One region of the Nocardiopsis mangrovi genome, then DNA from elsewhere that is predicted to be linked to it. Evidence: predicted binding sites of a transcription regulator. Region 1 holds the regulator's gene; each other region holds the start of a gene.

Region 1 (9,368 bases):
CCCACACCCCCGGACGGCCGGAGCTCTGCGTCGCCTGGGCGCGCGAGGCCGGGTTCGACCACGTCAACCTCGACCTCATCTACGGCACGCCCGGCGAGACCGACGCCGACTGGAAGGAGTCGCTCGACGCCGCGGTCGGCGCGGACCCCGACCACGTCTCGGCGTACTCGCTGATCGTGGAGGACGGCACCCGGCTGGCCGCCCGCGTGCGCCGCGGAGAGCTCGCGGCACCCGACGACGACACCATGGCCGACCGCTACCTCATGGCCGACGACGCGCTGGGCGCCGCCGGCTACACCGCCTACGAGGTCTCCAACTGGGCGCGCGGCGCCGGGGCCCGGAGCCGCCACAACCTGCTCTACTGGACCGGCGGCGACTGGTGGGGGGTGGGCCCGGGGGCCCACAGCCATGTCGGCGGGGTCCGCTGGTGGAACGTGAAGCACCCAGCGGCCTACGCCGCGCGCATCGCCGACGGCGTCTCGCCCGGTCACGCGCGCGAGGTCCTCGGCGACGCCGACCGGCGGTTCGAGCGGATCCTGCTGGAACTGCGCATCGCCGAGGGATGCCCGCTGGACCTGCTCGACGGCCCCGGACGCGCCGCGGCCGAGCGAGCTGTGGCCGACGGCCTGCTCGACCCCTCGGCCCACGCCCGTGGCCGTGCGGTGCTCACCCGGCGGGGCCGCCTGCTGGCCGACGCCGTGGTGCGCGATCTCACCTGAGCGCCGCCCGGCCCTGCCGCGGTCGGCGGCCGCTACTTCACGATCGGAAGGTTGAACGGGTACGTGTACCACTCGCCCCGGTTCGCCGCCAGGCCGCCCATGATGCCGAACACCAGGCCGAGGATCCAGGCGGCGAGGAACGTCAGGTAGCCGATGATGACGATCATCAGGATGCCCGAGACGAAGTAGGCGATCGCCAGCATGATCTGGAAGTTGAGCGCGTGCGCCGCCTGGTGGCGGAGGAACGGCGACTCGTCCTTCTTGATGAAGTAGAAGACCAGCGGCACGAGGAAGCCCAGGATCGCCCCGCCGAGGTGGATGAGCAGGCCCATCTGGCGGTCGTCCGCCGTCACCTGGCCGCCCTGCTGCTGGTGGGGCTGCTGGTACTGCCCGTACTGGCCATAGGGCGCGGCGGCGTAGGGCTGCTGCGCGCCGGGCTGCGGAGCCTGGCCCGGGTAGCCCTGCTGCTGCTCCTGGTACCCCGGGTAGCCCTGCTGGCCCTGCTGGCCGTACTGGCCCGGCTGCGGACCCGTGCCGTAGCCGTGGTCGCCTCCGGGCGGCGGGCCGTAGCCGCCCGGGTACTGCTGCTGGTATCCGCCCTGGCCCTCGCCGTAGGAGGGGTTCGGCGGGTGTGGGTAGCTCATGGTCTCCTCGGTCTCTGCCGCCCGGGCCCGGTGGTCGGGCCGCGGGCCGTGCGGTAGCTGGCTGTTCGGGGGCGTTCGGGGGCGTTCGGGGGCACCGGCCCGCCCCGATGGGACGGCCCGGCCGCCGCGCGGGTTCCGCGCGGCGGCGGCCGCGGTCACTTCACCAAGCGGACCGACACCGGGTAGCGGTACCAGGCGCCCTTGTTCGCGCCGAGAGCGGCGAGCACCCCGAACACGATCGACAGCACCCAGATCACCGCGATGAACACGGAGCCGATCCACGATGTCGTCGGGGCGAAGACGCCGAGCGCGATATAGGCGGCCGAGGTGAGCAGGTAGGGGATCAACAGGGTGAGCTGGAAGTTCAGCGCCTCGCCCGCGTGGTGGCGGACGAACGGCGAGTGGTTCTTCTTCACCGAGTACACCACCAGCGCGGGCAGCCAGCCGAAGCACGCGAGGATGACCCCGGAGAGGTGCGCGATCATCGCCCAGGTGGGGTCGTCGGCCGCGGTCTGCCCCTGCTGGGGGAACGGCTGCCCGCCGGCCGGCCGGCCGTAGGCGGGGGCCGCGGGCTGCTGGGGCTGGGCGGGGTATCCGGGCTGCTGGGGCTGGGGGTAGCCCGGCTGCTGCTGGGCCGCCGCGGCGGCCTGCTGCTCCTGCCCCTGGGGCGCGTATCCCTGGGGCGCGTAGGACTGCGGGGCCTGCGGCCCGGCGGGGCCCGGCTGCGGCGGGTAGGGCTGCCGGCCGTACCCGGGCTGCTCACCGGAGGGCTGCGCGTACCCGGGCTGCCCGCCGGTCGGCTGGCCGTAGGCGGGGGCCGCGGGCTGCTGGGGCTGGGCGCGGTATCCGGGCTGCTGCGGTGGCGCCTGCGGCACGCCGTATCCCGGCTGCGGGGGGTTCGGCGGCTGCTGGGCCTGCCCGTAGGCCGGCCGGCCGTACTGGGCCGGATCGTAGCCCGGCTGGGGATATCCCTGCTGGTCGTAGCCCTGGCCCGGCTGCGCATAGGGCTGCTGCGGCGCCTGGGGCGGGTGGGGCGGCTGGGCGTACCCCGGCTGTGCCCCGGTGCCGGCCTGCTGCCCCTGTCCGGGCTGGCCGCCGCTGGGGGCGGTGTGGCCGGGCACGGGCTGCCCTCCCGCGGGCTCGTCCTGGGGCTGTGGTCGGTGGGGCGGGGTCTCGCTCATCATGTCCCTTGGCTGTGCCGATTGCGTGGAGCAGATTATGCCGTCCGGCGCGTCCTGCCGCCGCACGCCGTCACCGCGGGGTCGGCGCGGACGCGTCCTAGTCTCGCACCACGTAGGGCGCGGTGACGAAGTCGATCAGTTCTTCGACGCGGCCCAGCAGTTCCGGTTCCAGATCGGCGAATGTCCGGACCCGGCCGAGGATGCCCCGCCATGCCTCACCGGGCTCCTCGCGCCGGCCGAGGGCGGCCAGCACCCCCTCCTTCCAGGGGGTGCCGCGCGGCACCGCGGGCCAGGCCGCGAAACCGAGGACGGCGGGCTTGACCGCCTGCCAGATGTCGATGAACGGGTGGCCGGCGACCAGCACATAGGGGGACGACACCTGCTCGGCGATCCGCGACTCCTTTGACCCCGGCACCAGGTGGTCCACCAGCACCCCCAGCCGCCGCTCCGGCCCGGGGGCGAACGCGGCGACGATCTCGGGCAGGTGGTCCACGCCCTCGAGGAACTCCACCGCCACGCCCTCGACCCGGAGGTCGTGCCCCCAGATCTTCTCGACCAGCTCCGCGTCGTGGGCTCCCTCGACGTAGATGCGGCCTTCTCTGGCCACGCGCGCCCGCGCGCCCCGGACCGCGACCGACCCCGACGCGCTGCGCAGAGGTCCCGAGGGCGCCGCCGCGGCCGGACGCACCACGGTCACCGGCCGGCCGTCGACCAGGAACGCCGCCGGCGCGAGGTCGAACACCCGGCGCCGGCCCGCGCGGTCCTCCAGGGTCACCGTCGCCTTGTCCCAGGCCACGACCGCGCCGCAGAACCCCTCGTCGGCGGATTCCACCACCAGTCCGTGCTCCACGGGAACCTCGGGGACCGCCCCTTTCCGGGGCCGCCGCCAGTCGCCCGCCAGGACGTCGTCCCCGTACCGCCTGCCGCGCCGCTTGCCAGAGTCAGTGCCCACGGCCCGCGATCTTAGCGGCGCCGGGCCCTCCGGCGGGGCACCGGACACCGTGCCCCCTGCCCGTCCAGTGGCGGGGCGGCCGCAGCGGGGCCGCCGTCAGGGCACCCTTCCTCCCCGCCGCCGCGCGCCGTCGCGCGGCTGCCCGCCGGCGAGGACGCGCCGCCCGTCGCGGGCGCGGAGGACAGCGGTGAGAATGAGCACCGCGGCGCCGATGAGGACCCCCGCGACCGCCGGGGCGAAAGCGGCGGCGACGGTCCACAGCACCCCCGTGGACACGCCGTGCGCGTCGTTTCCGAAGCCGACCGCGTAGCGGAGGCCCTCGCCGCTGTGGCAGCGGAGGGTGTGGTCGCCGGCCTCGGCCGCGTCGATCCGGCCGGCCAGGAACCAGCCGTCGGAGTGCTGGTCATGGGCCGGGCTCACCGTGACCGGCCCCCTGGGCCCGTCGATCGTGCAGAACGCGGCGATCTCGTCGTCGGTCGTGTAGCGGTCGGTGTAGATGAGCCACGCGTGGGTGCCCTGATTCGCGTGGTCGAAGTCGACGATCGCGGTCTCGTCGTCGCCGAACTGAGCGCGGAAGTGCGGCAGGGACTCCGAGTTCAGCAGCCCGATCACGAACCCCATGGCCCCGGCGATCAGCCCGCAGACCGCGATCGCCGCGCCGATCCCGTACCAGGCCCGCACCGGGCGCAGCCGCGCCGGGTCGACGCGCGGAGGTGCGGGATCGACGGCCATGGCGATCATTGTCGCACCGCGTCACGGAGACGCCCCGGAACGCTGCGCGCGGCGCGCCGGGACGGCGGCCGGGGCGGTGCCGGCCCGAACCGCGGTCCCGCGTTCCGGCCCGCCCTTGCGCGACGGCATAGAATTAGCACTTACGACCACGGAGTGCCAGGGAGGTGAACGCGTGCTCGACGGCCGCAAACTCGCGGTCCTGCGTGCCATCGTCGAGGACTACGTGTCCACGAACGAGCCCGTGGGGTCCAGGGCCCTCGCCGACCGCCACACCCTCGGGGTGTCGCCGGCGACGATCCGCAACGACATGGTGGCGCTGGAGGAGGAGGGCTACATCACCCAGCCCCACACCAGCGCGGGGCGGGTGCCCACCGACAAGGGGTACCGGCTGTTCGTGGACCGGCTGTCCACGGTCAAGCCCCTGTCCTCGGCCGAGCGCCGCGCCATCGAGACCTTCCTCGGCGGCGCCGTCGACCTCGACGAGATCGTGGCCCGCACGGTGCGCCTGCTCGCGCAGCTCACCCGGCAGGTCGCGATCGTGCAGTACCCCTCGCTCACCCGCTCGTCGGTGCAGCACGTCGAACTCGTCCCCCTGGGCAACCAGCGCGTGATGATGGTGCTGATCACCAACACCGGGCGGGTGGAGCAGCGCGTCATCGACGGCCTCGGCGGGGTCACCGAGGACTCCGTCGAGAACCTGCGGCAGATGCTCAACCGCGCGCTGGGCGGCAAATGGCTGACCGACGTCCCCACCGCCGTCGAGGACCTGCCGGCGCAGGTGCCCACCGGCGATCGCCGGATGGCGGTCTCGGTGCTGTCGGTGCTCCTGGAGAGCCTGGTGGAGCGGCACGAGGAGAAGATCGTCCTCGGAGGGACCGCGAATCTCGCGGCGGTGGATTTCTCCGCTAGCCTTCGTGACGTACTCGAAGCGCTGGAAGAAAACGTGGTCCTCATCCGTTTGCTCGGAGAGGTGGGCGACCCGTCCATGCTCACGGTACGGATCGGCGCGGAGAACTCCCACGAGGGCCTCAGATCCACCTCGATCGTGTCCGCCGGCTATGGCTTCGGCGACCAGTCGCTGGCCAAGCTCGGCGTCGTCGGTCCGACTCGAATGGATTACCCGGGAACGATGGGAGCGGTGCGCGCTGTGGCCAGGTACGTCGGAACGATTTTGGCGGGACAGTAAGTGGCGAGGGACTATTACGCGATCCTCGGGGTTCGTCGCGAGGCGACGAAGGACGAGATCAAGAAGGCGTACCGGCGGCTGGCCCGCGAACTCCACCCCGACGTCAACCCGGACCCCACGACCCAGGAGCGCTTCAAGGAAGTGACCCAGGCCTACGAGGTCCTCTCCGACGAGAACAAGCGGCGCATGTTCGACATGGGCCACGACCCGTTCGCTCCGGGCGGCGGCGGTGCGGGCGGCCCCGGCGGGTTCGGCGGCGGCGCCGCGGGCTTCCCGTTCGACGACATCATGAACGCGTTCTTCGGTGGCGGCCAGCCGGGCGCCGGGCGCAGCCCGCGCGACCGCGTGCGCCGCGGACGCAGCATCAAGGTGCGCATCGAACTCGACCTCTCCGAGACCGCGTTCGGCGTGACCAAGGACGTCACCTTCCCCACTGCGGTCCTGTGCACCACCTGCCAGGGCGAGGGCACGGCCAAGGGCACCCACCGCCACACCTGCGAGATGTGCCAGGGACGCGGTGAGATCTCCCAGGTCACGCGTTCCTTCCTGGGCCAGGTCATGACCTCGCGCCCGTGCCCGCAGTGCGCGGGGCAGGGCAGCATCATCACCGACCCCTGCGCCGACTGCGCGGGCGAGGGCCGGGTGCGCGAGAAGGTCACCCGCAAGGTCCAGATCCCGGCGGGTGTCGAGGACGGCACGCAGATCCAGCTCGCGGGCGAGGGCGAGGTCGGCCCCAACGGCGGCCCGCGCGGTGACATCTTCCTGGAGATCGTCCAGCGCCCGCACCCGATCTTCGAGCGGCGCGGCGACGACCTCCACTGCACCATCACGGTGCCCATGACCGCGGCGGCGCTGGGCGCCTCCTTCACGTTCGAGACCCTCGACGGCACCGAGGAGATCGACCTGCGCCCCGGTACCGGATCCGGGCATGTGATCACGCTCGGGGGCCGCGGTTCCAAGCACCTCGACGGCGGCGGCCGGGGCGACCTCATGATCCAGGTCGACGTCGAGACCCCCGCCAAGCTCGACGAGGAGCAGGAGGCGCTGCTGCGCAAGTTCGCCGAGCTCCGCGGCGAGGACCACCCGCCGGGCAAGTTCAGCCCCGGCCACGGCGGCCTCTTCTCGCGCCTGCGCGACGCCTTCGGGGCCCGCTGAGCCCCACAGAGGGCGCGGCGGGGCCGCGCCGGCACCACGGACACGTCAGGGCCCCCGGCAGCGCGCCGCGGGGCCCTCGCCGTCCCGCGGCCGCCGTCCGTGCCGCGGTGCCGTGGGCCGGCCGCCCATCCGAGAAAGGGAACCCGTGACGCCTCCCGTCTTCCTCGCCGAAGCAGGGCAGCTCGACCGCGACCGCGTGGTGCTGTCGGGCCCCGAGGGCCGGCACGCCGCCGCGGTGCGCCGCATCGCCGCGGGCGAGGTCGTGGACCTCGTGGACGGCGCCGGGACCCGCGCCCGCTGCGTGGTGGCCGACGTCGGCAAGGACAGCGTGGTCTGCGCCGTCGAGGAGCGGTCGGTGGACCCCGAGCCGTCCCCCCGCATCACGGTCGTCCAGGCGCTGCCGAAGGGCGATCGGGGCGAACTCTCCGTCGAGGTCATGACGGAGGCGGGTGTGGACGCCATCGTGCCCTGGGCGGCCGAGCGGTGCGTGACGCGCTGGAAGTCCGAGCGGGCGGCGAAGTCCGTCGCCAAGTGGCGCGCGACCGCGCGCGAGTCCGCCAAGCAGGCCCGGCGCAGCCGGCTCCCCGAGGTCGCCGACCTCGCCGCCACGCGCGACGTGGTCGCGCTCGTGGCAGCCGCCGACCTGGGGATCGTCCTGCACGAGGGCGCCCGGGACGACCGGCTGTCGTCGCTCCCGCTTCCCGATACCGCGGACGGCCCCGGCATCGTCGTGGTGGTCGGCCCCGAAGGCGGGCTGTCCGACGCCGAGCTGGCCGCGCTCGACGGCGCGGGCGCCGTCCGGGCGCTCCTGGGACCCACTGTGCTGCGCACCTCGACCGCCGGGGTCGCCGCGCTCTCCGTCCTCCAGGCGCGCTGCGGACGCTGGTAGCCCCGGCGGGCGCGGACCGGCTGCGGAGATCCGCGCAAGGGTGGACGCCCGGCACCGGGCGCTCCGGAGCGCTGCCGTCGCCGGAGACTCCCCCGCGGGCCGCGCGGGCACCGGGGAGGACCGAAAGCGGTGCCCCCCGGGCCCTGTGCGCTCCGGAGGCGGGGCGGGATCCCCTCTACTGGACCTGGGAGGCCCCGTCGGGGGTGTCGCCGGGCAGGGTCTGGGGCGGGCTCGGCGTGCCGTCGACGTCGTCGCCGTCCTCGCCGCCCCCGTCGTCGCCGGGCTCCTCCGGCGCGGCGGGGTCGGCGGGGTCGCCCGCGCCGGTGTCACCGGGCTCGGAGGGGCCGGGACTGGGGACGCAGTCGTCGTCGGCGGATTCCCCGGGATCGGGCGAGGGCTCGTCGGACTCGGCCGCGCTGGGGGCGGTGGTGCTGGGCTCGGGAGAGGGCGGGGCCGAACACAGCGAGGCGACACCGGGGCCGCCCTCGGCGGACTCGGACTCGGGGTCGGCCGTCCCGCCGTCGGACTGCGGAGAGGCCGAGGGGTCGCGGCCGTCGGCGCCCGCGGCGCCGGGGCCGCTCATGCCATCCTCGGCATGGCCGTCGGCGCCGTCGCCACCCGCGCCGCCCCCATCGCCCGCGGGGCTGTTCAGGGACGACGGCAGCAGCTGCTCGCGCACCTGCGGGGTGCCCAGGAGGACGGACCCGGCGATCACCGCCGCCGCGCCGGCGGCCAGGGCCGGGCGCAGCCACGGCAGCCCGAACCAGGCGGAGACCGGGTTGCGGGCGGTGCGGGCGCGGATCTTGCCCAGCGCCTCGGGCGACGGGTCCACGGAGTCGGCCTCGGCTCTCAGGGCCGAGCGCAGCCGCTCCTCGAAGGATGCGTCGAACGGATCGGTCATGTCGTCTGCTCCAGAACCGAGCGAAGTGCGGCGATGCCACGCGCCGTGTGGCTCTTGACGGCGCCGCGGCTGATCCCCATCGAGTCGGCGATCTGGGCCTCGGAGAGATCCCCGTAGTACCGGAGCACGATGGCCTCACGCTGACGGGTGGGGAGCCTGCGGATGGCCTCGATCACCGCGGCGCGCTCCAGCTCGCCCAGCGCGCCGTGTTCGGCGCTCGGGGCGTCGGGCAACGCCTTGGGGGCGTGTTTCTCGACCACGGCCCGGTGGCGCAGGACCGAACGGGCGCGGTTGACCACCGACTGGCGCAGGTAGGACAGCGCCTTGTTGGGGTCCCGGAGACGGCGCCACGCGCCGTGCATGGCGACGAACGCGTCCTGGACGACCTCCTCGGCGGTGGCGTAGTCGCGGACGAGCAGGGTGGCGAGCCGGACCAGCGGCCGGTAGTGCGCGCTGTACAGCTGCGTCACGGCCTGGTCGGCGTCCCACTCGGCCGTCGCCGGTGCCGCCGCGGCGCCGGCGACCATTGTTTCAGTCACGTCCGTAGGACGCGCGCCCTTGTCGCCGGGTTTACGAAAGGGCATACCTGTTCTTCTCGCTCCAGCTCTGGGGTCCGACGCCTGACCTGATCATTCGGGGGAAACCGCGTGCGGCCCATCCGCGTCGCCGGCCGGCGGCTCCGTACACCACCGGCAAAAGGGACGGCTTGGATGATGCCACGCGAAGGAACAGAATAGCCCGCGCCGCAAGGGCTGGGCGGTCCGTTCGGGTGAAGCGAACCCCTCTCGGGAGAGGGTTCGCTGTCACGGCGGCGCCACACCCGCCGCGGATGGCCGCACCGTGGCCACCGTAGAAGATCCGCGCCCGCGGCGATACCCGTACGGCCGAATCCACGGACGAATCGGCACACGCTCCCCCCGGTGCACGCCCCTCCCGTCCCCCCGGGAACCGCCCGGCCCCCGGCCCGGCCGCGGGCATCCGCGCCCGCGCCCCTTTCGACTGCGGCATC
Region 2 (9,368 bases), on a different contig from region 1:
GCGCCGACGCGGCCGTGGACTTCCTGGCGATGAACCAGGCGTTCACCGAGGAGTTCGGCAAGCCGCTGTGCCTGACCAGCTCCTACCGCGACCTCCCCAACCAGCAGCGGGTCTATGTCGAGCAGCCGCCGGGCAACGCGGCCGTTCCCGGCACCAGCAACCACGGTCTCGGCCAGGCGGTCGACCTGTGCGGCGGTGTGCAGACCCAGGGCAGCCCGGAGTTCAACTGGCTGGAGAGCAACTCCACCCAATGGGGATGGTTCCATCCGCAATGGGCGTACTCCAGTCCGTTCGAACCGTGGCACTGGGAGTACGGGAGCGAGTGACCCCGTGAGCCCCCGGCGGTGCCGGCGTCCCCCGAGGGACGCCGGCACCGCCGTCGCGGTTCAGGAGCCGGTCGCGGCCGTCGCGGTCTCGCCGGCGGCGGGGGCCGCCGCGGGGGTCTCGGCGGCGACCTCCGAGGTGCAGAACGCGCACCGGGTGGCGGCCTTGCTGATCTCGCTCTGGCAGTGCGGGCACGGCCGGGTGGTGGCCTCCTCCTCGCTGGCGAAGCGCTCCATGAGCTTGGTCATGGGCAGGACCACGAAGAAGTAGACGATCGCGGCGGTCAGCAGGAAGCCCACCAGGGCGTCGACGAACTGGCCGTAGAGGAAGCGGCTGCCGTTGACCTCGAAGTAGAGGTCGCCGAAGGTCGGCACGCCGCCGAACACGCCGATCAGCGGGGTGATGAACCCCGCGGTGAACGCGGTGACGAGATCGGAGAACAGCGCGCCGATGACCACCGCCACCGCCAGCTGGACCATGTTGCCCTGCATCAGGAACTTCTTGAATCCGCTCATGGGTGCCCTCCTCGGGTCGTGCGTGCCGCGTCCGCCGGTGCGGGGGCGGCGGCGCGGTCCGCGGCCCGGCGTCGGCCCACAAAGGGTCGCCGGTCAACCGCGAATGGTTATGGACAATGATCCCGCAGCCGCGTACCCCGCTAGGTCGCGGGCTTCGCCGGGCGTGACGGCCACGACCAGGAGGCCGCCGGGGTCGGTCCCGGAGCCGGCGGGATCGGGGACGGCGATCACCGGGCGGTCGGCGACCACGGTGTCGGCCGGCCGGGCCGCCCCGGGGCCGCCGAGGTCCGCGGCCGGATCGGACGCGGCGGCGAGGATGTCGACCCTGCTGCCGGGGCGCAGGAGCGCCACCGCGCCGGGATCGGTGACGCGGACCGGGGCCGCCACCATATGCGGTCCGTGGGCCGCGGCGGGCGGATCGGCCAGCCGGGTGCGTGTGAGGACTTCGCCGCGGGACATGGGCCCGGCGAGGGAGCGCCCGGCGGGGTCGGAGTCGGCGGGCACGGCGTGTTCGGGGACCGCGGCCGCGGGCAGGGACCGTGGGACGAGGTCGCCCGGCGCGATCGGCGAGACCGCGGTGAGGCCGCGCGCCGCGACGAGGACGTCGGTGGTGGCGGCCGGGGGCGGGCGGATCAGCAGCACCGCGCCGACGGCGGCCAGCACGGCGCAGACGGCGCCCGCGGTGCGGCGGTGGCGGGCCAGCAGCAGCGCGGCCGCGTGCGGGGCCGTGGCGCGGTGGCCGGAGGGGAGGCTGCGGGAGCGCATGGCCCCACGCTAGGAGATCCGCGCGGCGGGTGACCGGGCCGTCCACAGGCCGGCGTCTCCGGGGCGGCGCGCGCGGCGGGCCGCCGCGCCGGACGAGGCCCGCCCGCGCATCGGAGCGGTACCGGCGCAGGCGGGGGCCGGGCGGGTCAGGCCGAAGCGGCCTTGGCGGTGCCGCTGGTGGATCCGGTGGTGCCCGACGAGGTGGTGGAGCCGGAGTCGGAGGAGCCGGACGAGCTCGTGGAGGCGGAGTCGCCGGAGGACGAGGAGGAGTCGGAGCCCGAACCCGACGCGGAGTCGCTCTTCGCGCCGTCGCCCTTGCCCGAGCCCGTCGCCGCCGCCGGTCGGCCGGAGGATCCGCTGTCGGTGCGGTAGAAGCCCGAGCCCTTGAAGACGATGCCCACGGCCGAGTACACCTTGCGCAGCCGGCCCTCGCACTCGGGGCAGACGGTCAGGGCGTCATCGGTGAAGCTCTGCACGACCTCCATCTGGGTGCCGCACTCGGTGCATGCGTACTGGTACGTGGGCACGGGGGTCCTCCTCATTGGCACTCTCACCCGCCGACTGCCAAATAGTACGCGCTCCGGCGGCACGGCCGCGACATCGGGGGCGGAGCGCCGTCGCTGGTGGCGCCGCCGGATGCGTGTAACGCGCCCCGCGGCGCCGGTGTTCCCCGTGCGGGCCCGGCCGGGCCGGTCGCGGGCTGATCAGAACAGGTGGACACCGCGGCCGGGGGTGACGACCCCGTTGACGGGTCGGTCGTGCGGCTCGGCGGGGACCGTGTCCAGCAATTCTGTGTCGTAAATCACGGCGAGGACGAGGGTGTTCGGGCCGACCCGCGCGAGGGCGCGGTCGTAGCAGCCGGCCCCGCGGCCCAGCCGCGTCCCGGCCCGGTCCACCGCCAGCGCCGGGCACACGACGGCGGCGGCCCGCCGCACCGCGTCGGGGCCGTAGCGCCGCCCCGTCGGCTCCAGCAGGCCGCGGCCCGCCGGCGCGAGCGAGTCCGGGCCGTCGTAGGCCGCCCAGTCCAGGTCGCCGCCGGGCAGCAGCACCGGCAGCAGGACATAGGTCCCCTGCTTCCACAGCGTGGCGATGAGCTTGCGGGTGTCGGGTTCGGTGCCCACCGACACATAGGCGGCCACCGTGCCCCCCGTGGTGAGCAGCGGCTCGGCGGCGAGGGCGTCGCGGATCGCGGGCCCGGCCGCCGCCCGCTCGGCCTGGGGCATTGCCCGCCGGGCGGCGAGGATCCGGGCGCGCGCGTCGCGCTTCGTCGGCGTGTCCATGCCAGAGAGTGTCGCAGCAGCCGCCGCCGCGGATGATCACCCGCCGAAAGCCGGATGAACCTCTCGTGCCCCGCACGTCCCTGACCGGCCGATTCGCACGGCACAGCAGGCCGGCGGCGCGTGCCGGGGCGGGATCGGCGGAGCGCTGCCCTAAAGTGCCGACATGACAGATTCGCAACGCGCGCTCGTCACCAAGGCCGTCGTGCCGGCGGCGGGTCTGGGCACCCGCTTCCTGCCCGCCACCAAGGCGACGCCCAAGGAGATGCTGCCGATCGTCGACAAACCGGCGATCCAGTACGTCGTGGAGGAGGCGGTCGCCGCCGGGCTCGACGACGTCCTCATGGTCACCGGGCGCAGCAAGCGCTCCATCGAGGACCACTTCGACCGCGCCTACGAGCTGGAGGAGGCGCTGCGGGCGAAGAACGACACCCAGCGCCTGCGCTCCGTCCGCGAGTCGAGCGAGCTCGCCCAGATCCACTACGTCCGCCAGGGGGAGCCGCGCGGCCTCGGCCACGCCGTGCTCTGCGCGGCCGGGCACGTGGGCGACGACCCGTTCGCGGTCCTCCTCGGCGACGACATCATCGGCGACAGCGGAGCCCTGCTCAAGCGGATGACCGAGGTGCGGGCCGCCTACGGCGGCAGCGTCGTGGCGCTCATGGAGGTGGAGCCCGAGCAGGTCTCGCTGTACGGATGCGCGGCGATCGAGGAGACCGGGGACGACGACGTCGTCGTCGTCACGGACCTGGTGGAGAAGCCGCCCGCGGACCAGGCGCCCAGCCGCTGGGCCATCATCGGCCGCTACATCTGCGACCCGGCCGTCTTCGGCGTGCTGCGGGAGACCCCGCCCGGCCGGGGCGGCGAGATCCAGCTGACCGACGCGCTGCGTGAGCTGGCCCGCAGCAAGCCCGATGACGGCGGGCCCGTGCACGGCGTCCTGTTCCGGGGCCAGCGCTACGACACCGGGAACAAGGTGGACTACCTCCGCACTGTGGTGGAATTCGCGTGTGCCCGTCCCGATCTCGCCGCGGAGTTCCTGCCGTGGCTGCGCGAGTTCGTGGCGGAGCAGGGGACACCGGGGACCTGATCCCCGGCGGCGGGGCGCACGACCGCGGGGGACCCCCGGCCCCCCGGCCGTGGCCGTGCCGCCGCACACGGCCGCGGCCGGTCCGCGGTCAGCGTACGCACAGCGGTGCCTCACGGCCGCACCGCGCCGACAACGGGTGAGGGAACACGGATGAAGACCGTCGAACAGCACATCTCCGACGTTCTGCGGCTGGTCGACCCCCTGGAACCGATCGAGCTCGACCTGCTCCGCGCCCACGGCGCCGTGCTCGCCGAGCAGGTCGACTCCCCGGTGTCGCTCCCGGGCTTCGACAACTCCTCCATGGACGGCTACGCGGTGGTGGCCGGCGACCTCGCCGGCGCGTCGGAGGAGCACCCCGTTCGGCTGCCGGTGGTCGCCGACATCCCCGCCGGGGACGCCTCGGCCCTGGCCATCCGGTCCGGCTACTGCGCCCGCATCATGACCGGCGCACCCATGCCCAGCGGGGCCGACGCCGTCGTCCCGGTCGAATGGACCGACGGCGGGCAGGCATCGGTGGCCATCGGGCGCCCCGCGCGCGTGGGCAACGCCGTGCGCCGGTCCGGCGAGGACGTGGAGAAGGGGACCACGGTCCTGCGCTCCGGCGTCCGGCTGGGAGCGGCCGAACTGGGGGTCCTCGCGGCCGTCGGCCGCAAAGCGGTCCGCGTGCACCCGCGCCCCCGGGTCGTCGTGCTCTCGACCGGCGAGGAACTGGTGGAGCCCGGCTCCGCGATCGGCCTCGGCCAGATCTGGGAGTCCAACAGCTTCATGCTCACCGCGGCGGCAACCGACGCCGGCTGCGCCGCCTACCGCCGGGGCTTCATCGGCGACGACCCGGCGACCGTGCTGGAGACCCTCGACGACGTCCTCTCCCAGGCCGACATCGTGGTCACGACCGGCGGGGTCAGCATGGGCGCCTACGACGTCGTCAAAGAGGTGCTGTCGCGGCTGGGCACGGTGCACTTCGACAAGGTCGCCGTCCAGCCCGGCATGCCCCAGGGCGCCGGCACGCTGGGCGAGTCGCGGACCCCGATCATCACCCTGCCGGGCAACCCGGTCAGCTCCTTCGTCTCCTTCCACCTGTTCGTCCGCCCGGCGCTGCGCCGCCTGCGGGGGCTGCCGGCCGGACCGCCGCCCACGGTGCGCGCCCGGCTGACCGCACCCGTGGCCTCCCCTGAGGGGCGGCGCTCCTACCTGCGGGCCGTCCTCACCTACGACGGCGGTGCCGAGGGTGTGGCCTACTCCGCGGAGCCCGCGCTGCGGCAGGGCTCCCACCAGCTCTCCGCGCTGGCCGAGACCGACGCGCTGATCGTCGTGCCGGAGGGCACCACCGCCCTGGACGCCGGGAGCGTGGCCGAGGTGGTCCCGCTGCCCGCGCTCGACTGACGGCCGGAGCGCTCCTCCGGCGGCCCGCGTGTTCCGGCCCGCCCCGCGGGGGCGTAGCGTCGGAACCGACAGCGGCCGCGCGCCGGCAGCCCGGGAGAAAGCGCTCCACCACCCATGACCGAATCCCACAGCTCCGGGTTCACCCACCTGGATTCCGCGGGCGCGGCCCGCATGGTCGACGTGTCGGCCAAAGAGGTCACCGCCCGCACCGCGACCGCGACCGGCCGCGTGCTGCTCTCGGCCGCGGCCGTCGCCGCCCTGCGCGGCGGCGGGGTCCCCAAGGGTGACGCGCTGGCGGTCGCGCGGCTGGCCGGGATCCAGGGCGCGAAGCGCACGCCCGACCTCGTCCCCCTCTGCCATCCGATCGCCGTGCACGGTGTCGACGTCGCCCTGGAGGTGGACGACGACGGCGTCGCCATCAGCGCGACCGTGCGTACCGCCGACCGCACCGGCGTCGAGATGGAGGCGCTGACCAGCGTCATGACCGCCGCGCTCGGACTGGTCGACATGGTGAAGGCCCTCGACCCCGAGGCGGTCGTCACCGACGTCCGGGTGGAGGAGAAGACCGGGGGCAAGACCGGCCACTGGCGGAGGACCGCGTGAGCGCGCCGGACGCCGCGCCGCCGCACGGGGACGCGCGCGGACCGCGACAGGGGGGCGGGGACGGCGGGTACGGTGGCCCGGCCCGCTACCGGATCGCCGTCATCACCGTCTCCAACCGGGCCGCCGCGGGCGTGTACGAGGACCGGTCGGGCCCCATCATCACCGGCGACATCAGCGGGCGCCCGGGGTTCGCGGTGGAGGGCCCGTGGGTGGTCCCCGACGGCGACCCCGTCACCGGCGCCCTCACCCGGGCGCTCGACGCGGGTTTCGACGCGGCCCTCACCACCGGCGGGACCGGCCTCAATCCGCAGGACGCGACGCCCGAAGCCACGCGGCCCCTCCTCGCCTACGACATTCCGGGCATAGCCGAAGCGCTGCGCACGGCCGGCCGGGAGAAGGGGGTACCCACCGCGGTGCTGTCCCGCGGGCTGGCGGGCGTGGCCGAGCGGGGGGACCACCGCATGCTCGTGGTCAACCTCCCCGGGTCGAGCGGCGGCGTACGCGACGGCCTGTCGGTACTGGGCCCGATCCTGGCCCACGCCATCGATCAGATGCGCGGCGGGGACCACCCGCGTCCGGTTCCCTGACGCACGCGCCCCCGGGGTGGAATACTGGGTCATACACCCCGGGAAACGACTCATGCACCGATTGTTTCCCAAGGTACGAACACTCGGTTCCCGGGCACCCGCCGTGCCCGCGGCGTCGGAGGGACGCAACGTGAATCGCATACGCGGCTGGCCGGTCACCCTTGCCGAAGGTCCGGTCGCGCTGCGTCCCCTGCGCCTGCGCGATGCCATGGCACTGCGCGAGACCCGGGTGCGCAACGCCGACTGGCTGCGCCCGTGGGAGCCCACGCACCCCGAGATGCCGTTGCAGACCGCCAGCCTCACCCCGTACGTCGCCATGCTCCAGGCCATCCGTGCCGAGGCCAGGCACGGGATCTCCATGCCGTGGGCCGTCACCTACAACGGGGCGTTCGCCGGGCAGCTGACCGTGAGCGCGATCGTGTGGGGCTCAGCACGTTCCGCTCAGGTCGGTTACTGGATCGACAGGGCCTACGCTGGACGCGGGGTCATCCCCACGGCCGTGGCGCTCGCCGTCGACCATTCCTTCTTCACCGTGGGACTGCACCGGATCGAGGCGAGCATCCGGCCGGAGAACCGGGCAAGTAGGCGCGTGGCCGAAAAGCTCGGGTTCCGCGAGGAAGGGCTGCGCAAACGGCAGCTCCATATCGACGGCGCCTGGCGCGACCACCTCTGCTACGCCCTCACCACCGAGGATGTCCCCGGTGGGCTGCTCGCCCGATGGCGGCGCCGGCGCGACGACGTCTCCGGTTCCGGCCCTTTCCCCGATGGCGCGCCGCGGCAGGAGCGGCCGTGATCCGGCCGTCGTCCTCCGGGTTCCGGTCGGGGCAACGATGCAAAACCGCTGCCGCGATGCCGTCGGTCACGGGATAATCGCCGATACCCGGGGTCGAGCCGGGCTCGAAGATGAACACGGAAGGTAACTCCATGTTGCCTTTTGTTGCGTGCTGTGATGGTGATGTGACCAGCGATTCCAGGACATAAGGGGTCGACCCGAGAAGAGGAAAGACTGTAATCTCGCGACACTCCGGCCCGAATACTGCGCATTTACGGACACCCGGTCGTACGGTGCGGAATGTAGACGTACCAACGATGCCGGTCACACGTACATATGGCGCATGGGGGACTGCGAATGACGAGCGGCACGACGCCCGGTTCCGACACCGGGCCGTGACCTCGGGGCGAACCGCCGACGGTTCGCCACCCGGCATGGGCCATCTGCGGGCCGCCGCATCGCCGGAGCGTCGGAAGGTGTTCGGTGATCGGCGGTGCGAGGAGGGGTCATGAGCAGCGCTCCCCTGTACCTCGCCATCGTCGTGGTGTGGCTGATCGTCCTGGTGCCCATGCTCCTGCGGCGCGACCCGGCCGACTCCGCCCAGATCCGCCGCACCGACCGCGAGGCCGACGACGGCGCCTTCGACGACCTCGACGCCGACGACGCCGGCGACGACATCTCCGACGACCGCGGCACGGCCGGGGTGCCCCGGGCCCGGGGCGGCCACGACGACGACCCGGACCGGACCCTCGTCCTGCGCCGCGACGAACTGCCCGGCGTACCCTTCCCCGCCGAGCCGGGCGACGATGGACCCCACACCGACACCCACGCCGACATCGACCCCGGCACATACATCGGCTCCGGTATCGGCACCGGCACCGATGCCGCCATCGGTACCGACGCCGACGCCGACGCCGCCATCGACACCGATGCCGACTCCGACGCCGACCACGAGCACGACCCGGCCGCCATGCGCGAGGAGGGTCTGCCGCCCCGGCGGCGGGGCGGGCGCGCGCGGGTCATCGCCCGGCGCCGCCGGCGCACCACCGGCCTCGGCGCCCTGTTCGCCGCCACGGCCACCGCCGTCGTCGCGGGCCTGGGCCCGTGGTGGGTCCTGATCCCGCCCGCGGTCCTGCTCCTGGGGCACCTCGCGCTGCTGCGCGAGGCGGCCAAGGCCGACGCCGAACGGCGCGCGGCCGACCTCGCGCGCGCCCGACGCCGCAGATCCCTGATCCGCGCCCGCCGAGCGGAGGAAGAGGCGGCCCGCGAGGCCCAGGTCCTCGAATTCATGGCCCGCACCGGCCAGGTCTACGACCAGTACACCGACGCCCAACAACGCGCCGCAGGCGACTGAGCCCGCCCCCGAAACCGTTCGGACCACGCGGCGGATGCTGCTAGTCTGAATACGCCTTGAGGGGCTGTAGCGCAGTCCGGTAGCGCACCTCGTTCGCATCGAGGGGGTCAGGGGTTCAAATCCCCTCAGCTCCACCCCAGGTCGAGCTTTATTTCCGACCTGGCCCTCAGGGGCCGAACGGCCGTTTCGGGAGCGAGCCCGGAGCCGACTTACGTCGGGTCCGGGCTCGCTTCTTTCGTCTCGGACCGGTGGGTGCCCGGTAGGTCCTCCAAGATCGCGACCTGTGAGTACGGCGAGACCTGTATCCGCTGTCGAAGCGCCCCCAGCGGCGGGCGGGGGGTCCAGGCGCATCAGATCTGGTTCGCGCCGCCGTCGGCGTAGAGGTTGGCGCCCATCATGTAGCTGCTGTCCGCGGAGGCGAGGAAGGCCACCGCGGCGGCGCCCTCCTCCGGGCGCCCGATCCGGCCGATCGGGAGTTCGGCTCCGACTTTCGCCTTGTAGGCGGCTGAGTTCTCCTCGCCGACGAGTTCGGTGACGCCGGAGGTGTCGATCGGCCCGGGCGACACCGCGTTGACGCGAATGCCCCGGCCGGTGAGTTCGTTGGCCCAGGTCCGCGCGAACGACCGGACCGCGGCCTTGGACGCCGAGTACGCGCCGAACGCCGGCAAGCCGCGGTCGGCGTTGGTGGAGGCGTTCAGGAT
Region 3 (9,368 bases), on a different contig from region 1:
CTCGGCGCGGTGCAGCTCCAGCTGCTCGTGGAGTTCGCCGAGGCGCTGACGCAGGTGGGTGCGGAGGTCGCCGAGCTTGTCGTCGGTGGACTCGGCGAGCTTGACCACGGCGCTGTTGGCGTCGGCGATGGCGGCGGTCGCCTCGGCGTGGTTCTCCTCGGCCTGCGTGGTGAGCAGGCCCAGCCGCTCGGCGAACCGGGTGGCCGCCTCCTCGTGGCGCCGGTCGGTCTGGGCGGCGAGGTCCCGCAGGCCGTCGGCGAGCTCGGCGGAGAGGGCGGTGTGGCGCTCTTCGGCGGCGGAGCGCAGGGTTTCGGCCGTGGCCTGGAGCCGGGAGCCGAGCGCGTCGTGGCGCTCGCCGAACGCGGTCCGCAGCTCGTCGGCGGCGGCGTCGACCCGCTCCGTGAGCGCCGCGTGGCGTTCGGCGGCCTCGGTGCGGATCTCCTGGGCGGCGGTGTCGAGCCCGGCGGTGAGGGCGGCGTGGCGCTCCTCGGCCGCGACGCGCAGCTCCGCGGCTGTGGCGCGGAGGTCGTCGGCGCCGTTGTCGAGCCGCTCGTTGAGCGCGGTGTGGTGCTCTTCGGCGGTCGTGCGGAGGTCGGCCGCGGTGGAGTTGAGGTTCCCGGAGAGGGCGGTGTGCCCTTCCTCGAACGTGGTGCGCAGGTCGTCGGCGGTGGTGTCGAGCCGTTCGACGAGGGCGGCGTGGCGCTCCTCGGCGGCGGTGCGGATCTCGCCGGTGGCGGCGTCGACCCGCTCCGTGAGTGCCGCGTGGTGTTCGGCGGCCTCGGTGCGGATCTCCTGGGCGGCGGTGTCGAGCCCGGCGGTGAGGGCGGCGTGGCGCTCCTCGGCGGCGGCGCGCAGTTCCTCGGTGCCCGTGCGCAGCTCCTCGGCCGCGGCGGCGAACCGGTCGGTGACGGCCTGGTGCTGCTCGCGCAGGGTGGCGTCGACGGCGTCGGAGCGCTCGGAGACCGCGCCGAGCAGCGTCTCGCGGCCGTCGGCCACCACCTGCTCCAGCGCCTCGCGGCCTTCGGTGACGGCGGCGGCGAGGGACGCGTGCCGCTCGCCGGCGGCGGTCATGGCGGCCTCGTGGCGGCGCTCGGCGAGTTCGGCGGCGCCGGCAAGTGCGTCGTCGATGGCCTTGGCCTGTGCGGCGGCGGACTCGATGGCCTCGTCGATCTGGGTGAAGCGCGCCTCGACCCCGGTGGCCAGCCCCTCAAGCCGTTCGGTGAGGACCCCGACCTTGGCCGAGGTGGCCTCTTCGGCGTCGGCCAGGCCCTTCAGCCGGGACATGACGGATTCGAGGTGGCCGTTGATCCCGCGGACGTCCGCGCGCAGCGCGGGGAGTTCGGAGAGCGGCTTGACCCGTTCGCCGACCAGGGCGATGTGCTCGGCCAGGGTCTCGGCCCATTCGGGCGGGCGCGAGCTGAGCTCGTCGACCCGGGACCGGACGGCCGTGACCGATTCGGCGAGAGAGGCGAGTTCGCGCTCGCGGAACTCGCGCAGCAGCCACTCCATGCCCTCGAGCCGCTGGCGCATCTCCTCGCTGACCGCGCCCTGCGATTTCTGCTCGGACACCTGGTCCTGCGCCGCCCGCGAGAGCAGGTCGCGCATGCGGTCGGAGATCCCGGTCTGCCCTCCCCCGTTGAGGAAGTTGTGGTTGCTCTGTTCCACCGAGGTGCTCCTTTTGATCTGGCGCCCCCATCGGCGTCCGCACGCGGATGGGTGGTGTTCTCAACGGATGCAGCGGGCGCGGGCGGGATAGGGCCCGACGTGTGGTCATCACACACGGACATGGCATGCGCACTCGCCGTTAGCGGCCAGTGCATGGCGAAAGGGTGGAGAACCGGCGCATACCGCCGGCCGTCCCCGGGAACGCCGGCCCCGGGAATCCGCGAGAAGGGGAAAGGATTCAGCGGGGTCAGTTTACCGACATGAGCCGTGCTCGCCGGGTTGAAGCGGGGAAAATGTGCGTTGTGCCGATCGCCGCGGAATGACCGCACTCGTCACGGTAGTACGGATGGGCGGGCCCGTCATCCCGCTGCAGCCCCCGCGGGGCGGGGGTTCCGGTGCCGTGGAGTCACCGCGGGCCTGTGACCTCGGAACACAGGAGGGAAATGGGGCGGTCGCCGATCCGGGTGAGGACGACGACAACGGATTCCGGCCCCGACGGCCGGAGATCGCGGCGGAGTTTCTCCACGTCCACGGCCGATCCGCGTTTCTTAATCGTTACGGTTCCGGCGCCCCGTTCACGCAGGACCGACCGCAGCCGCTTCAGGGAGAACGGCAGGACGTCGGTCACCTCGTAGGCGCGGGCGAACGGGGTGGCCGCGAGCCGGTCGGACGTGATGTAGGCGATGCGGGGGTCGAGCAGCGCGCCGCCGACCGCGGCGGCCGCCTCGGCGACGAGGTGGGCGCGGATCACGGCGCCGTCGGGCTCGTAGAGGTAGCGCCCCGGCGCGGCGACGGGCGGTGCGCCCAGCCCGGGGTCGGCGGTCAGGGTGGCGGGGCCGCGCCCGTCGCCGCGCAGGAGCGTGGCGCGGCGCGGGACGTCGGACAGCGCGCCGAACCACAGCGCCGCCTCCTTGACGTCGCCGTCGACCGAGATCCACTCGGCCGAGGCGCCGTCGGGCACCAGTTCGTGGGGGATGCCCGGCGCCGCCTTCACGCACGCGGCCGAAGCGCCCCGCGCGAGGTCCATGGCGGTGCCCCACGGCGGGGAGTAGGCGTGCGGGTCGAAGATCCGGCCCTTCTTCCCGCGCCGTGCCGGGTCGCAGAACACAGCCCCGTAGTCGCCCGGCGCGACCAGGGCGACGTCGCCGCCGCGGACGCGGGCGCGCCCGGCCAGGCCCAGCGCCGCCGCGTTGGCCTCGGCCACGGCGGCGGTGAACGGGTCGGAGTCGACCCCTTCGACGTCCAGGCCCTCGGCGGCGAGGGCGAGCATGTCCGCGCCGATGCCGCAGCACAGGTCGCCGACCAGCGTGCCCGGGGCGACCCCGGCGGCGAAGCGGCGGGCGCGGTATTCGGCGACGGTGCGGCGCGTGGCCTGTTCGAGGCCGTCGGGGGTGAAGTACATGCGCGCCGCGAGGTCGCCGAACTTCGAGCGGGCCCGGCCGCGCAGCCGCGCCTGGGTGAGGGCGGCCGTGACGAGGTCGGCGTGGGGGACGCCGGGCTCCTCTCCGGGCTCCCCTCCGTTTTCCGCGTCCGGCGCGTCCGGCGCGTCCGGCGCGTCCGCCGGGCCGGCCCGGCGCAGGCGCGTGGCGGCGCCCAAGGGGTCGGCGTCGACCTCGGCGGGGTCGATCGAGTCGAGCAGCCGCCGCCCCGCCGGTGTGCGGAGCGCGCGGAACGCCGCCGACTGCGCGCTGGTCGCCAACTCGCCCCCAATGACCTGTTGTGACCTGTTGTGTTGACCTGATGTGTTCAGTGCGGGGCCCGCGGGCGCGGGGACGCCGCCGGTTTCCATCTTGGCACTCTCCACGATAGAGTGCTAACCGCGACGAGGCCGGTCTGACACCCGCGACGACAGGCCGCCGTGGTCGCCCCTTGTGCAGCATGCCGTTTACGGATCACGATGAACCTGAAGGGGGAGGTCACAACCGTGTCGACCGCCACCAAGACTGTGCTCAAGCCGCTCGAGGACCGCGTCGTCGTCAGGACGCTCGAGGCCGAGCAGACCACCGCGTCCGGCCTGGTCATCCCCGACACCGCCAAGGAGAAGCCCCAGGAGGGCGAGGTTCTCGCGGTGGGCCCGGGACGCTGGGACGACGAGGGTGAGAACCGCATCCCGCTGGACGTCAAGGTCGGCGACGTCGTCCTGTACAGCAAGTACGGCGGCACCGAGGTCAAGTACAACAACGAGGAGTACCTCGTCCTCTCCGCCCGCGACCTGCTCGCGGTCGTCGAGAAGTAGACCCCGGATCGGCCTCGACGCCCATCCGCGTGACACCCGCCCCGGCCGGCTCGATGCCGGACGGGGCGGTTTTCTTCGCTGAGCGAGCCACCGGGGCATCGGTGACCCCGGGGCGAGCGGATACCACTCCCGACGAACGCGCACGGATTGAGGAAAGCTCACCATGCCCAAGATCCTGGAATTCGAGGACGACGCCCGGCGCGCCCTCGAGCGGGGTGTCGACCACCTCGCCAACGCCGTCAAGGTGACGCTCGGCCCGCGCGGCCGCAACGTCGTCATCGACAAGAAGTTCGGCGCCCCGACCATCACCAACGACGGTGTCACCGTCGCGCGTGAGGTCGAGCTGGACGACCCCTACGAGAACCTGGGGGCCCAGCTCGTCAAGGAGGTCGCCACCAAGACCAACGACGCCGCGGGCGACGGCACCACCACCGCCACCGTGCTCGCCCAGGCGCTCGTGCGCGAGGGCCTGCGCAGCGTCGCCGCCGGCGCCTCCCCGATGTCGCTCAAGAAGGGCATCGACGCCGCCGCCGAGCGGGTCTCGGAGATCCTGCTCGACGCCGCCCGCGAGGTCGGCGAGCGCGCCGACATCGCCTACGTGGCCACCAACTCCGCCCAGGACGCCCAGATCGGCGACCTGATCGCCGAGGCGTTCGACAAGGTCGGCAAGGACGGCGTCATCACGGTCGAGGAGGCCCCGACCTTCGGCCTGGACCTCGCCTTCACCGAGGGCATGCAGTTCGACAAGGGCTACGTGTCGCCCTACTTCGTCACCGACGGCGACCGCCAGGAGGCGGTGCTGGAGGACGCCCTCATCCTGATCAACCAGGGCAAGGTCTCCTCCCTCAACGAGCTGCTGCCGCTGCTGGAGAAGGTCGCCCAGACCAAGAAGCCGCTGCTGATCATCGCCGAGGACGTCGACGGCGACGCCCTGGGCGCGCTGGTCCTCAACAAGATGCGCGGCGCCCTCAACGTCGCCGCGGTCAAGGCGCCCGGCTTCGGCGAGCGCCGCAAGGCCATGCTCCAGGACATCGCCACCCTCACCGGCGGCCAGGTCATCGCCGAGGAGGTCGGCCTGACCCTGGAGAACGCCGAGCTCGACACCCTGGGCAGCGCCCGCCGCATCACCGTCACCAAGGACGACACCACGATCGTCGACGGTGCCGGCGCGCAGTCCGAGGTCGAGGACCGCGTCGCGCAGATCCGCAAGGAGATCGAGGCCAGCGACTCCGACTGGGACCGCGAGAAGCTCCAGGAGCGCCTGGCCAAGCTGTCCGGCGGCGTGTCGGTGCTGAGCGTCGGCGCGGCCACCGAGGTGGAGCTCAAGGAGAAGAAGCACCGCCTGGAGGACGCGATCTCGGCCACCCGCGCCGCGATCGAGGAGGGCATCATCGCCGGCGGCGGCGCCTCCCTGGTGCACGCCGCGGCCGCCCTCGACGACCTCGGCCGCACCGGCGACGAGGCCACGGGCGTGGCCATCGTGCGCAAGGCGCTGGTCGAGCCGGCCCGCTGGATCGCCGTCAACGCCGGCGCCGAGGGCTACGTCGTCACCTACAAGATCGCCGAGCTGAAGCAGGGTGAGGGCTACAACGCCGTCACCGGCGAGTACGGCGACCTCATGGCGCAGGGCATCATCGACCCGGTGAAGGTCACCCGGTCGGCGGTGCAGAACGCGGCCTCCATCGCGGGCATGCTGCTGACGACCGAGGTGCTCGTCGTCGACAAGCCGGCGGAGGAAGAGGGCGAGGCCGGACACGGCCACGGGCACGGGCACTGAGCCTGCGGACCCCGCCGCGGCGGGCGGCCCTTATCACGCGTGCCCCGATGAACCTTTCGGGGCACGCGTGCCTTTATCCGGTTTACACCAAATGTGATCATTCTGTAGCCGGTGTTCGTGACGTGTAAGTCCCGGTGTCGGGGCATCATTCGTACGTGACGGATCTACGCGTCGCGGGGGGCCCGCAGGTGCCATCACCAGCTGTCCCGCGCAGGGCGAACGACACGGAACTGAACAACCTGACCTCGCTGGCCGTCCAGGGTGACCACGGTGCGGTGGACTCGCTGATCCGCGAGGTCCGCCCCATGGTCGTCCGCTACTGCCGCGCCCGCCTGGCCCGTGTCTCCGGCTACGTGCACTACTCCGACGACGTCGCCCAAGAGGTCTGCATCGCCCTCCTCGCGGCGCTGCCGCGCTACGAGGACATGGGGCGGCCGTTCGCCTCCTTCGTCTTCGGCATCGCGGCGCACAAGGTGGCCGACGCCCTGCGCGGATCCACGCGCGCCGACGTGCCCACCGAGACCGTCCCCGACCGGCCCGACGACGGACCCGGTCCGGAGGAGGCCGCGGTCCGCACCGTCGAGGCGGAACGGGCGCGGGCGCTGTTGAACGAACTGCCCGAGCAGCAGCGGCGACTGCTGCTGATGCGCGTGATCGCCGGTCTTTCGGCTGATGAGACGGGACATGTACTTGGAATGTCGGCGGGTGCGGTACGGGTTGCCCAGCACCGAGCTCTTGCTCGGCTTCGGGAAGTGGCCGTGGCGAACCGCCTCTTCTAGCGGCTCCGCCTGCCGCGCGCCCCTGCGCCCCGGGCCCCGCGGCCGCCGCTGCCCGTCGCGGATCCGTGACCCGCGCCACTGCCGCATGGGGCGGCCCGCGCGCTGAGAGCGCGCGCCCGTAGGCGACCCCGGTCCGCACTGTGACCCTCCCCACCGCCCACCCCGCCCACCTGTGATGTTCCCCGCCGGTAAAGCCGCCGGTCAGGGCCATAGGATGAAACGGTCACGGCGAATGGTTGGATGGTTCAATGACGCAGCTGTACACGGGGGCCGACGGCAAGGTGCTGGCGCCCGGCCTCACCTATGACGACGTCCTGCTGGTTCCGGCCTACTCGGACCTCCAACCGGGCGAAGCGGACACCGGGACCCGGCTCTCGCGCAACATCGAGCTGCGCATGCCCCTGCTCTCCGCGGCCATGGACACCGTCACCGAAGCGCGCATGGCCGTGGCCATGGCCCGCCAGGGCGGCGCCGGCGTGCTGCACCGCAACCTCTCCATCGAGGACCAGGCCGGCCAGGTCGACCTGGTGAAACGGTCCGAGGCCGGCATGGTCACCGACCCCGTCACCTGCGGCCCCGACGACACCCTGGCCGATGTCGAGCAGCTGAGCGCCCACTACCGCATCTCCGGGGCCCCGGTCACCGACACCGACGGCCGCCTCGTGGGCATCGTCACCAACCGCGACATGCGCTTCGAGGACGACCGCAACCGCCGTGTCCGCGACGTCATGACCCGCATGCCGCTGGTCACCGCGCCCGTGGGCGTCTCCCGCGAAGAGGCGTTCCGGCTGCTGCACGAGCACAAGGTCGAGAAGCTGCCGCTGGTCGACGACCAGGGCCGGCTGCGCGGGCTGATCACCGTCAAGGACTTCATCAAGAGCGAGCAGTTCCCCGACGCCACCAAGGACGCCGACGGCCGCCTGGTGGTCGGCGCCGCCGTGGGCGTCGGCCCCGACTCCGAGATCCGCGCGCGGGCGCTGGTCGAGGCCGGGGCGGACTTCATCGTCGTCGACACCGCGCACGGCCACTCCTCCGGTGTCGTCGAGATGGTCGCCAAGCTCAAGGCCAACTCGCGCGCCGACATCGTGGCGGGCAACATCGCCACCCGGGCCGGCGCCCAGGCGCTGGTCGACGCCGGCGCCGACGCCGTGAAGGTCGGTGTCGGGCCGGGCTCCATCTGCACCACCCGCGTCGTCGCGGGGGTCGGCGCCCCCCAGGTCACCGCCGTCATGGAGGCCGCCAAGGCCGCCGGGCCCGCGGGCGTCCCCGTCATCGCCGACGGCGGGCTCCAGTACTCCGGCGACATCGCCAAGGCGATCGTCGCCGGCGCCAGCACGGTCATGCTCGGCAGCCTGCTCGCCGGCGTCGAGGAGAGCCCGGGCGAGCTGAACTTCATCAACGGCAAGCAGTACAAGACCTACCGCGGCATGGGGTCGCTGGGCGCCATGCGGGGGCGGTCCTTCTCCAAGGACCGGTACTCCCAGGCCGACGTCGCCACCGAGGAGAAGCTGATCCCCGAGGGGATCGAGGGCCAGGTGCCCTACCGCGGCCCCCTTCAGGCGGTCGCCCACCAGCTCGTCGGGGGGCTGCGGCAGTCCATGTGGTACGCGGGCGCGCGCACCGTCGCCGCCCTGCGCGAGGACGGCCGGCTGATGCAGATCACGTCGGCCGGCCTCAAGGAGAGCCACCCGCACGACGTCCAGATGACCGTCGAGGCGCCCAACTACCACGCCCGCCGCTGAGACCCGCCCCGGTCCGCCGCCCGGGGTCCGCCCGGGTACCGGATAAGGGGTGCTCGGAGCGGGGATACCGGGTGGTCGGCGGTACACTCGCGGCGGCAGCAGGCGCGCCGGCCGACCGGCCGGCGCGGTGGCACGCGAGAGGGGACCGAAGCGGTGGCTCAGGTGGAGATCGGGCTGGGCAAGAACGGGCGGCGCGCCTATGAACTCGACGAGATCGGGATCGTGCCCGCCCGGCGCACCCGTGACCCCGAGGAAGTGTCCATCGCCTGGCAGATCGACGCCTACCGGTTCGAGACACCGCTCGTCGGCAGCCCCATGGACAGCGTCGCGTCGCCGGAGACCGTCGTCGCGATCGGCCGCAACGGCGGGCTGGGCGTGCTCGACCTCGAAGGCCTGTGGACCCGCTACGAGGACCCCGAGCCGCTGCTCGCCGAGATCCACGAGCTCGACGACGCCGCCGCCACGCGGCGGCTCCAGGAGATCTACGCCGCGCCGATCCAGGAGGAGCTGATCGGTCGGCGCATCGAGGAGATCCGCCAGGCCGGCGTGGTCACCGCGGGGCGGCTGTCCCCGCAGAACACCGCGCAGTACCACAAGGCCGTCATCGACGCCGGCGTGGACATCTTCGTGATCCGCGGCACCACCGTGTCGGCCGAGCACGTCTCGGGCCGCTCCGAGCCGCTCAACCTCAAGCAGTTCATCTACGACCTGGACGTTCCGGTCGTGGTCGGCGGCTGCGCCACCTACACCGCCGCCCTGCACCTGATGCGCACCGGGGCGGCCGGGGTGCTGGTGGGCTTCGGCGGCGGCTCGGGCCACACCACCCGCTCCGTGCTCGGGGTCGCCGTGCCCATGGCCAGCGCGGTCGGCGACGTCGCGGCGGCCCGCCGCGACTACCTCGACGAGTCGGGGGGCCGCTACGTGCACGTCATCGCCGACGGCGGCATGAGCCACAGCGGCGACATCGCCAAGGCCCTCGCCTGCGGCGCCGACGCCGTCATGGTGGGCTCGCCCCTGGCGCGGGCCAGCGAGGCCCCCGGGCGGGGCTACCACTGGGGCAGCGAGGCGCACCACAACGAGCTGCCGCGCGGCGAGCGGGTCGACGTCGGCACGATCGGCGACCTCACGTCGATCCTGCACGGGCCCGCCTCCTCCAGCGACGGCTCGAT

Evidence for each region. The regulator HrcA, encoded in region 1, represses chaperone genes, less so after heat shock. The targets are predictions, from matches to a motif close to TTGGCACTCTCNNNNNGAGAGTGCCAA.
Region 2: a site for HrcA is predicted at 2,146-2,172, ahead of ACFO4E_RS17245 (FmdB family zinc ribbon protein). Genes of this name have one in related genera too.
Region 3: a site for HrcA is predicted at 3,456-3,482, ahead of groES (co-chaperone GroES). Genes of this name have one in related genera too.

Annotation. Positions count from the first base shown of each region.
Region 1 is NZ_JBHSFQ010000002.1:276,041-285,408, forward strand. It holds gene hemW (radical SAM family heme chaperone HemW) at 1-719, shown strand, start outside; gene ACFO4E_RS03190 (DUF4870 domain-containing protein) at 752-1,363, opposite strand; gene ACFO4E_RS03195 (DUF4870 domain-containing protein) at 1,519-2,547, opposite strand; gene ACFO4E_RS03200 (DUF3097 domain-containing protein) at 2,642-3,496, opposite strand; gene ACFO4E_RS03205 (hypothetical protein) at 3,593-4,228, opposite strand; gene hrcA (heat-inducible transcriptional repressor HrcA) at 4,401-5,414, shown strand; gene dnaJ (molecular chaperone DnaJ) at 5,415-6,569, shown strand; gene ACFO4E_RS03220 (16S rRNA (uracil(1498)-N(3))-methyltransferase) at 6,715-7,458, shown strand; gene ACFO4E_RS03225 (hypothetical protein) at 7,634-8,359, opposite strand; gene ACFO4E_RS03230 (SigE family RNA polymerase sigma factor) at 8,356-8,886, opposite strand.
Region 2 is NZ_JBHSFQ010000016.1:138,164-147,531, forward strand. It holds gene ACFO4E_RS17230 (D-alanyl-D-alanine carboxypeptidase family protein) at 1-326, shown strand, start outside; gene mscL (large conductance mechanosensitive channel protein MscL) at 387-839, opposite strand; gene cpaB (Flp pilus assembly protein CpaB) at 933-1,604, opposite strand; gene ACFO4E_RS17245 (FmdB family zinc ribbon protein) at 1,751-2,131, opposite strand; gene ACFO4E_RS17250 (5-formyltetrahydrofolate cyclo-ligase) at 2,309-2,884, opposite strand; gene galU (UTP--glucose-1-phosphate uridylyltransferase GalU) at 3,048-3,968, shown strand; gene glp (molybdotransferase-like divisome protein Glp) at 4,119-5,351, shown strand; gene moaC (cyclic pyranopterin monophosphate synthase MoaC) at 5,466-5,954, shown strand; gene ACFO4E_RS17270 (MogA/MoaB family molybdenum cofactor biosynthesis protein) at 6,047-6,541, shown strand; gene ACFO4E_RS17275 (GNAT family N-acetyltransferase) at 6,672-7,334, shown strand; gene ACFO4E_RS17280 (hypothetical protein) at 7,822-8,667, shown strand; tRNA gene ACFO4E_RS17285 (tRNA-Ala) at 8,728-8,801, shown strand; gene ACFO4E_RS17290 (SDR family oxidoreductase) at 9,018-9,368, opposite strand, start outside.
Region 3 is NZ_JBHSFQ010000013.1:53,802-63,169, reverse strand. It holds gene ACFO4E_RS14805 (apolipoprotein A-IV repeat region-like domain-containing protein) at 1-1,665, opposite strand, end outside; gene ACFO4E_RS14800 (THUMP-like domain-containing protein) at 2,072-3,364, opposite strand; gene groES (co-chaperone GroES) at 3,590-3,901, shown strand; gene groL (chaperonin GroEL) at 4,065-5,678, shown strand; gene ACFO4E_RS14785 (sigma-70 family RNA polymerase sigma factor) at 5,834-6,457, shown strand; gene guaB (IMP dehydrogenase) at 6,706-8,199, shown strand; gene ACFO4E_RS14775 (GuaB3 family IMP dehydrogenase-related protein) at 8,362-9,368, shown strand, end outside.